Regions from separate parts of the Ruania alba genome, predicted to be linked through region 1. Evidence: predicted binding sites of a transcription regulator. Region 1 holds the regulator's gene; each other region holds the start of a gene.
What was found. The regulator LexA, encoded in region 1, represses DNA repair genes until DNA is damaged. The targets are predictions, from matches to a motif close to TCGAACANNTGTTCGA.

Region 1 (3,276 bases):
AAGGTGCGCTGTTCTCGGCGAGCGAGGCTGCGCCGTCGGCGGCTGAGGAGCACCCGGGCGAGCAGGCCGAGGACGCCTCCCTCGGCGCCCAGGTGGTGCGGCTGCGGGAATGGGCCGAAGAGACCGACACCGGGGACAGGGACGACCTCGTGCCCGGCGTGAGCGACCGCGCGTGGCGGCAGGTCTCGATCACCTCGATGGAATGCCTCGGCCAGAAGTGCCCGCTGCTCGCCGAGTGCTTCCCCGAGCACGCACGTGCCACCGCCCGCGAGGCGGACCTCGTGGTGACCAATCACGCCATGCTCGGTATCGCCGCCTCCGGCTCGCCGAAGGTGCTGCCCGAGCACGAGATCCTCCTGGTGGACGAGGCGCACGAGCTCTCCGACCGAGTCACGGCGCAGGCCACGGTGGAGCTGTCCGCGGCCGTGGTGGAACGCACCGCCCGGATCGCGCGACGCCACGGTGGCGTGCAGCTCGCGCCCTTGGACGACGCGGCTGCCGAGCTGCGCACGTTGCTCATGCAGGTCCCCGAGGGACGGCTGCGGATGGGACTGCCCGAGGAGCTGACTGCCGCCGTGCGCACCATCGCCGATGCCACGCGCGAGGGGATGAGCGCGATGAAGGGCGAGACCAAGCCCGGGGGAGACGCCGGCGGGGTCAACATGGCCAAGAGCGCGCTCCTGGTGCTCTTCGAAGTGGCCGACCGGCTGCTCTCGGACCGGGTGCGGGAGAACGTCGACGTGCTCTGGTGCGAACGCGGCCGGCGACCGGGTGAGGGATCTCGGTTGATGGTGGCGCCCCTGAACGTGGCCGGGCCCATCACCGGCGAACTGCTCGCCGGACGGTCGGCCGTGCTCACTTCGGCCACCCTGGCGCTCGGCGGGACGTTCGATGCCACGGCGGGCGCACTGGGCCTGGCTGCAGGCACCTACCGCTCGGAGATCGTCTCCTCCCCGTTCGACTACGGACGGCAGGGGATCCTCTACGTGGCCAAGCACCTCCCGCCCCCGGGCGGGACGGGACCGACGAGCGCGTGCTGGACGAGATCGCCGAACTGGTCACCGCCTCCGGCGGCGGCGCGCTGGGGCTGTTCTCCTCACGCCGCGGTGCGCAGGCGGCAGCGGAAGCCATGCGGGAGCGGCTGGACACCCCGATCCTGCTGCAGGGGGAGGACGTGCTGCCGACGCTGGTGCGTGAGTTCGCGGCCGACCCGGCAGCGTCCCTGTTCGGCACCCTCTCCCTGTGGCAGGGCGTGGATGTACCGGGTCAGTCGTGCCGGCTGGTGCTGATCGACCGGATCCCGTTCCCGCGCCCCGACGACCCGATCAAGGCGGCCCGCACCGAGGTGGTCGGCAAGTCGGGCGGGAACGGCTTCATGGCGATCTCGGCCACCCACGCCGCCCTGCTCCTCGCCCAGGGCGCCGGACGCCTCATCCGGTCCACCACCGACCGAGGGGTGGTGGCCGTGCTGGACCCACGGCTGCGCACGGCCCGCTACGGAACCTTCCTGGCCGCGAGCCTGCCGCCCCTGTGGCCGACCACCGACACACACGTGGTGCGCGCCGCCCTCACCCGTCTCGCCGAAAGCTGAATCGGGCCGGGAGTGGACCGAAGACTCAGAGCGAGCGAAGCACGCTCACGACCCGGCCGAGAATCTCCGCGTCGGTCCCGTCGATCGGTGAGTAGGCGTCATTGGCGGGGAGCAACCAGAGGGCGTCGGTCGTGCGCTTGAAGGTCTTCACCGTGGCCTCACCGTCGATCATCGCCGCCACGATCTCGCCGTTCTCGGCCACCGCCTGCTGCCGGACCACCACCCAGTCGCCGTCACAGATTGCCGCATCGATCATCGAGTCACCGACGACCTTGAGCAGGAAGAGCTCACCCTCGCCGACGAGCTGCCGGGGGAGCGGGAAGACATCCTCGACCGCCTGCTCGGCCAGGATCGGTCCACCGGCGGCAATGCGGCCCACCACCGGCACGTAGGTGGCTGAGACGTCGCTCTGCTCACCGTCGTGCATGGTGAAGGTCCCAGGTTTGGCGGTCGCCTCCTGAGAGTCGTCCGGGTTGATGATCTCGATCGCTCGGGTCGAGACCGGGTCGCGGCGCAGGTACCCCTTCTGCTCGAGGATGTTCAGCTGGTACTTCACCGAGGACGGGCTCGCGAGACCCACGGCGGCCCCGATCTCGCGCATCGTCGGTGGGTACCCCTTCTTGTCGAGGCTCTGCTTGATCGACTTCATGATCAGGCGCTGGCGCGGGCTGAGCCCGTCCGGGCCGGGACGGTCCTTCGGATCGGTCGACTTCGCGCGGCTCACGGTGTCCTCCAAGGGGCCTCGGGCGTTGATATGACGCCAATGTCAGTGGTCGGTGATGTGCTCTGGCGTAGTGGTTCTCCCAGCCTAGAGGGGAGGGCCGCCACGTCAAAACATCTGTTCGACCAGCGTGTCGACATTGTCGCACATGCGTGCTACCTTCGAAACAGGTGTTCGACGAACGAGTGTTCTAGACCCGCATGACCGACCGAGAGGAGAGCTCAGATGAGCGCCTTGGCCCTTCCTGTTCCAGAGTTCCGTCCGAGCCCGGTGCGTCGCCGCCACCTCGTGGCGGTCCCGGACGTCACTCCTCAGCCGCTGTCCGTCCCCCGTGCGCCGGAGGCTCCTCTCGCTCCTGTCCGTCCCACCAGTGACCTGTCCGAGGCGGCCCCGTTGCGCCTCACGATGCGTGGCCGGGCCGTCCTCTCGGTGCTGGCACTCCTGGGTGCGGTGCTGGTGGGCTCGTTGGTCGGCCTCGCCTTCCCTGCGAACGAGGCGCCGCCGGCGGAGGTCGGGGTTGTCACCGTGGGGGCCGGGGAGAGTCTGTGGGTGATTGCCAGCGAGGTCGCGGAGCCCGGGCAGGACGTGCGCGTGGTCGTCGATCAGATCATGACGCTGAACGGACTTTCGGGCGCGACCGTGCACACCGGGCAGCAGCTCACCGTGCCGGCTGAAGGGTGATCGGCCCCGCGCCTCTGGTGACTGACCATCGGACGAGCGGCGTTCGGCGGCCCCGTCAGTAGCCGTCGTCGGACATACTTGCGCTGAAGGCGGCTCAGTGTCTACGGTTTTGCTACATCTAGTAGTTACACTGATGTGATTGCCGCAGATGTGGTGGCATCACGCGAGGAAAGGATCGGCGCCGACGTGCATTGTCCGTTCTGCCGTCACGGTGACTCGCGCGTGGTGGACTCACGGACCGCGGAGGACGGTGCCTCGATTCGCCGCCGCCGCCAGTGTCCCG
Region 2 (3,276 bases), on a different contig from region 1:
ACCGAGTCCAGGCCGAGCTCATCGGCGGCTCGCACCGCCCCAGCGGCACCTGCCGGGGGACCGGCCGACCAATAACCCGTGTGGAATCCGAAGCGCATCCTTCATCCTCGCACTCGGTGCTCGGTGCTCGGTGCTCGGTGCTCGGTGCTCGGTGCTCGGTGCTCGGTGCTCGGTGCTCGGTGCTCGAGGTGGCAGCGCTCGGCAACCGGAGCGCGTCTGCCTCGTCCCGCGTACATCTCGTCACGGCGCACGCACCTCGGCTGTGTGGGGATGGCGTGTGCGCACCCCCACGTGCGAGTACGTCGGCCAATGCCGCTTCGCAGAGTTTGCTCGGCGGCGGCGCACTCCCCGTGTGCGGGTATGCCAGTCCTATGGGGCGTGCGGGTACGCCAATCCTGCTGGCGTGCTGGCGTGCTGGCGTGCTGGCGTGCGGATGTGCAGTGGCGCACGTCCGGTCGGCCTCGATGGTCGGGTAGCTGGCGTTCACCCGGCGTGCTCGTACTCAGCCCGGCTAGTCCTGTGGGGTGGCTTATTCCCGTGGGATGACTGGTGGTCCCGGTGGTGCTGGTTCCTCGGGTGGGAAGGCTGGTTGTTCGCAGGGTGGTGGGTGGTGGTAGTTGATGGGGTGGCCGCTGGGTGTGGTGAAGTGCCAGTGGTCGTGGTGTCGGGTGATGGTGATATCGCGCTGGTGGACCAGGCGATGGTGGAACCAACAGAGCAGGATGCCTTGGTGGGTGTTGGTGTGGCCGCCGCGGGACCACCAGATGCTGTGGTGGATCTCGCCCAACCCGGGTGGTGCGGTGCAGCCGGGGTGCTGGCAGTGCTGGTCGCGGGCCCAGATCGCTTTGGTCTGGGCGGCGGTGTGTAGCCGTTGTGCCCGGCCGACATCCAGGGGTTGGCTGTCGGGGTTGAGGATGATGCGGGTGAACTCGGCATCACAGGTCAGGTGGGCGAGTTCGGTGGGGCTGATCGGGGTGCCATCAGCCAGGGTCGCGGGTTCTGCGCCGACCAGGTGTTCGTGGTCGATGGTTGAGCTGATCACGGGTGCGGACGGGTCGCCCGGGCATCCGGGCGCATGCCCCGGGCCTTCGGCCGGGCCGGATGGCGTACCGAGTCCGGGCAGTGCGGGGGTGGTCCCGAGTGGGCTCCTGTTTGTGCAGGTGCAGCGGGGGCGCCGGTGATCACTGATGGGGGTGGGTGTGGTGGTCAGGCGGTGCAGGGTGTCGGCGGGGACGTGGACGAGCAGGTGGGGGCGGACCCGGGCTGTGGGTTGGAATTGGCCACTGTCGAGGACGTGCTGGGCGAGGGTGACCAGGGCGTGGGCGTTGCGCTGGGACGGGGTGCGTTCATCATCAGCAGCCGGCACCCCGGTGACGGCGGCGAAGGCTTGCTCCACGATGTGACCGTTGGTGTCATCGAGCCACCCGTCCACGCGGCGTCCTGCGGTGGTGGCCGAGACGAAGAGGTGCTCTTTGGCGGAGTCCTCACGCCAGTTCCGCTCCGCCGCCTCCGGGTCAGCCCGCACCGCCCAGGTTTTCACCAGTTTCGTGAAGGAGTCCGCATCCAACACCCGCGCCTGAGCCACGAGGAAGTCCTCACCCACGTCGGGGTGACTCAACCGTTCCCGCAGGATGGGTGTGGTGGTCGCGTGCCTAGCCAACGCAGCCGCATGGTCGCCACTGATCACCCCGGCACGAAGAGCCATGGTGGTGGCGGGCAGGTGGTCACGCAGGGTGCGGGACAGGTGCACCTGGCCACGTGCCTTCCCACCATGAGTCCCAGTGGCGTTGGCCCACCAGGACGCCATCGTGCGTGCCCCCGACACAGCCCACGTCCCATCGGCTTCGACCGCACTGACGGTGGCGGTGGTCAACGCGTCCAACCGGCGTCGCGCCTGCTCCAACTCACCGACCATGTCGGGCAGCACCGCGGAGGGCAGGTCGTGCAGGTCCGTCTCGAGCACGTCATCGAGCAGGGCGGTGATCACGGCCAACTTCCCGGGCGCATCGGTCTCGGTCAGGTGTTCGCTCAGCAGGTCCCGGACAGCCTCGGCCGGGGTGGTGCCCAGGTGGGTGGTGGTGCTCATCCCCGCCTCCTCACGGTCCCCCGAATCCGGCCCTGTTTCCTGCCTCACAGTCTAGAACTGTTGTTCGCCCCGGTCAAGGGTAATCGTTGGTATTGCAACGAAAAGTCCGACTCTGCCTGTGGATGAAGGTGCATCGGGTATGCACTTGTGGACAGGGGCCTTCGAGAGCACGTATCGGGTGCCGTCCTGTGGGCAACCTGCATCGGATGTTCGTGGTGCGTGGTGCGTGGTGCGTGGTTCGTGGTTCGTGGTTCGGCGTTCGTGACGTCTGGTCGAACACCGATCTCCAGCTACCGGCCTTGGGCGCAACCTCTCGGCCCACGTCGAGTCTCAGCGGCGGCCCCCGAGTCGAACACCAGCACGCGCTGGCGATGGAGTCGGTGAGCCGGCAGGGCGAATGCTCGGCGACCTCCCTCCGACGGGGACCTGCTGGTCGATCATTCTCGCGTGCATGGTCCTCTTGACCGCCCGAGCGCTCCTCGTGCCTCGACTACCCCTCGTGCCTTGACCACCCCTCAGGCACCGGAGCCATACTCAACCAAGCGCCACGAGCAGTGCCGAGAGCCATGTCCGTGGAGGCCCAAAGAGGGGCCGACCAGTGGCGCCCGAACAGAGGAGCCCATGCATGTCGAAGTACCTGATCTCGTTCCCCAGTGAGGCCATGGTGATCCCGGAGGGCGACTTCCAGGCCGTGGTCGACGACTCTCATGCCGTCATCGAAGAGGCCAAGGCGGCCGGCGTCTACGTCTTCGGTGGTGGGATCGACGAGGGCATCCCCCCGGTTCTCGTCGCCGGTGACGGCAGCGTCACCGAGGGAACGTACCCAGGGCACACGGCGCCGAACGGCGGCTACACCGTGCTCGAGCTGCCCTCCCGTGAGGCGGCGCTCGAATGGGCGGCCAAGTTGGCGGTCGCCTGCCGCTGCCCGCAAGTGCTCAGGCAGTTCGGGGACGATCCGGCGAGCTGACGGCTCGTCGTCAGGCAGGCACTGGTGCCTCGACACGCTCACGCACCGCCACGCCGTCGGGCCCTTCGAAGCGGCGCCCCCAACCGGTGACCACGGCCACGATCAGCACCACAGTCAGCGCGAGCGGGTACCAGGCGGCGCCGAAGATCTGCACGGTGGAGAGCTCGGGGGCGCCCTCGTGCCCGCCGGTCAGCAGCGCACCGATGAACAGGAAGGCACTGAA
Region 3 (3,276 bases), 650 kb from region 1:
ACGCTCCAGCACACTATGCAGCGAGGGGTTGCGCCGTGATCTCGAGCCCGCTCGGTTTGTAGAACCGCCATCGCCCGCCGGATCGTCGGATGGTGATGGTCATCTGGTGCACCCAGTCGTGATGGTGCCAGCACAACAACACCCCGTCCCTGACATCGGTGTTCCCGTGCTGCTTGCGCCACCAGATCGAGTGATGAACTTCTCCCCGACCCGGCGGGGCGTGGCAGCCCGGATACTGACAATGCCGATCTCGGGCGATCACGGCACGTGCCTGCGCGGAGGAGAACAGCCGCCTCGTCCTGCCAGCATCCAGTACCTCGGACTCCGGGCCGAAGATCACCCGGTGGAACTCCCCCTCGCACGCCAACCGCGCCAACAGGGCCGGCGCGATCGGCGTCTCATCCGCCAACGTGGCCGGCTCCGCCCCGCGCATCACCTCAGGATCGATCGCGGTACTGATCACGACACCTTCGAGCGGATCCTCCGCGTTCGCCTCGCCGTCGGTCCCGCACACTCCGTCCAGCACGCCCTGCACACCACCGGGCCCACCGGTCGCGCCGGACCCTCCTGAACCACCGCGACACGGCCCCGGCTGCAGGCTCGGCACCGGCGCCAGCCCCTGCCGGGCAGGATCACTGGACTCGATCAACCGCTCCATCGTCTCCAAAGACACCGTCACCGCCACATGCGGACGCACCCTCGCGCCCGGCGACAACTCCCCCGAGTCCAACATCTGCCGGGCCACATCCAGCAACGCCGCCGCCCGACGCTGCGAAGGCAGCCGGTCATCCCCCGCCGCCGGCACCCCCATTCGCGCCGTCAGCATCTCGTCCAATGCGGCGCCGCTAGCGTCCCCCAACCATCCGCGGAACGCCCACCCACCCATCGTCTTCGACAGGAACATGTGCTCGGCAGTCGAGTCCTCCACCCAGTCCCGATCCGCGGCCTCAGGATCAGCCGCCACCGCCCACGCCTTGACCACCTTCACAAAACTGGTCGCATCCATCGCCCGCGCGTGAGTCAGCAGGAACTCCTCCCCCATGTCCTCATCACGCAACCGATCCCGTAGTCGCTGAGTGCGCGTCGCGTGACGCGAGAGCGCCTGCAGATGATCACCACTGATCTCCCCCGCAGCCAACGCCACACCCGCACCAGGCAGATGATCACGCACGTCACGCGCTGTCTTCACCTCACCCCGTGCCGCCACCTGATGATGCCCCGTCCGCATCGCCCACCACGAAGCGAACGTGCGCGCACCAGAAAGTGCCCATCCGCCGTCGGCCTCCATCGCCCGCGCGGCGCTCACCGACACCGCCTGCTGCACCCGGCCGAGCTCTTCCACCGCATTGATCAGCCGTGGCAACTCTGCCGACTCGACCTCGTCCACCAGATCAATCGACGCCAACTCACGAGCCTCGGCCACCAGAGCCTCGACACGCGCCAACACCCTCCCCCGCGAGATTGTCGTCAGCGTCATCAAGAACCCCTCCCTCACTATCAATAATAGCACATCCGTTCGACTGCCACAAGCTCTCCGCTGGGCCCGGATCAACCACTGCCCCGACCCTCCCGCCGCCCACCGACAAAGAACGCGTGTTCGATACTCGCAATGCACCGCCCGCCGTCCCATCGCTCGCCGCCTATCCGCCATACGGATGTTGGTGTTCCGAAGTACGCGTTGGACAGATCACTGCCGCCCTCTCTACCGTCGACGAAGACGCACTCCTCCACAACAGAGAGGTTGGGTAGTGAGCACGACGACTGAATCACCCACCCGTGACCCGTCCCAGGTCGGGACAAGGCCGCCACAGCGAAAGCCGCACACGAACCGCAGCCTGTTCCGGCTACTCGCCCTCGTACCGTTCCTCCTCTTCGGCCTCGTCTTCGCCGTCTATCCGCTGCTGCAGGTCGCACGCATGGCAGGGTCCGACGTGCAGATCCGCAGCGGCCGGTTCGAATGGGAATGGACCGGCCTGACGAACCTGCGCGACGTCCTCGCAGACGCCGCCTCCATTCAAGCCCTGACCAACACGGTCGTCTTCGTGGCGGCGACGGTGATCGGCACCCTGGTCCTGGGCTTCATCCTCGCCCTGCTCGTCGATCGCGCCGTCACCCTCCTCCCGCTGGCCCGCAACGTCCTCATCTGGCCCGCCGTCATCGCACCGGTGGTGGTGAGCCTGATGTGGCTGCTCATCCTCAGCCCGACCGCCGGTGGGCTGAACAAGTTCCTGCGCACGATCGGGCTGTCCGAACAGGGGTGGCTCGGTGACGGACCAACTGCCATGGCCGCCGTCATCGTGGTGGACATCTGGCACTGGACACCCGTGGTGTTCCTGTTCCTATACACGGCCCTGAAAGGCATCGACGCCAGCGTGCTCGAGGCCGCGCGCGTCGATGGTGCCCGCGAGCCGCAAGTGATCCGCCACATCATCGTCCCCTCGATGAGCTCGGCGATCGGCGCCGTGATCCTGGTCCGCATCATCATGGGCGTCAAGGCCTTCGACGAGATGTACCTGATGACGCGAGGTGGCCCCAACGGCGCCACCACACTCGTCTCCCAACACATCAAGACTCTCTTCTTCGACAACCTCGACCTGGGCGAAGCGGCCGCATTCAGCCTCTTCACCGTCGCCATCACCGCCCTGGTCCTCGCCCTGGTTCTCCTCGTCCGGAAGGCGGTGCAGCGATGACCACCACCCGAACTCGCTCGCTCGGGGTGGAGATCGCCCTAGCGATCATCCTCATCCTCACCCTGATCCCGGTCGCCTGGACCCTGGTGCTCGCGTTCCTGCCAAACCGCGCCATCGTCTCCCCCGACTGGCAGCTCGACTTCTGGATCGGCAACTTCACCACCCTCTTCGACGACAATGCGTTCATCACCCAGGTCGCGAACAGTGTGCAGATCGTGGCCGGAGCGGTCCTGCTGTGCATCGTGATCGGCGCGGTCACTGGATATGCACTGAGCCGGCTGCACCCGCCCCGCTGGATCACGATCCCTGCCCTCGTGATCGCCGGTTTCATCCCGTTGATCCCACCGATGACCCTCATCCCCGGCCTGTACGTGCTGCTCTCCCAGCTGGGCCTGCTCGGCACGATCACCGGCCTGATCCTGGTGAACGCCTTCCTCAACCTGCCGTTCGCGGCACTGATGCTCTCCAGCTACTTCTCCGGAGTGCCCGAGGAACTGCGTGAGGCGGGTCTGATGGACGGCGCCACCGAGCTTCGCACCTTCGTCTCGATCATGCTCCCGGTCGTCCGCCCTGGTCTGGCCGCTAC

Region 2: the regulator LexA is predicted to act here: its motif matches at 2,139-2,154, upstream of BLU77_RS15015 (HNH endonuclease signature motif containing protein).
Region 3: the regulator LexA is predicted to act here: its motif matches at 1,586-1,601, upstream of BLU77_RS07485 (HNH endonuclease signature motif containing protein).

The regions. Positions count from the first base shown of each region.
Region 1 is NZ_FNTX01000001.1:972,362-975,637, forward strand. Features, by position in the region: gene BLU77_RS23040 (ATP-dependent DNA helicase) at 1,034-1,591, shown strand; gene lexA (transcriptional repressor LexA) at 1,617-2,240, opposite strand; gene BLU77_RS22530 (LysM peptidoglycan-binding domain-containing protein) at 2,538-2,993, shown strand; gene nrdR (transcriptional regulator NrdR) at 3,180-3,276, shown strand, end outside.
Region 2 is NZ_FNTX01000002.1:991,960-995,235, forward strand. Features, by position in the region: gene BLU77_RS15010 (LLM class F420-dependent oxidoreductase) at 1-98, opposite strand, end outside; gene BLU77_RS15015 (HNH endonuclease signature motif containing protein) at 530-2,086, opposite strand; gene BLU77_RS15020 (YciI family protein) at 2,712-3,053, shown strand; gene BLU77_RS15025 (Na+/H+ antiporter NhaC family protein) at 3,064-3,276, opposite strand, start outside.
Region 3 is NZ_FNTX01000001.1:1,623,626-1,626,901, forward strand. Features, by position in the region: gene BLU77_RS07485 (HNH endonuclease signature motif containing protein) at 14-1,477, opposite strand; gene BLU77_RS07490 (carbohydrate ABC transporter permease) at 1,749-2,690, shown strand; gene BLU77_RS07495 (carbohydrate ABC transporter permease) at 2,687-3,276, shown strand, end outside.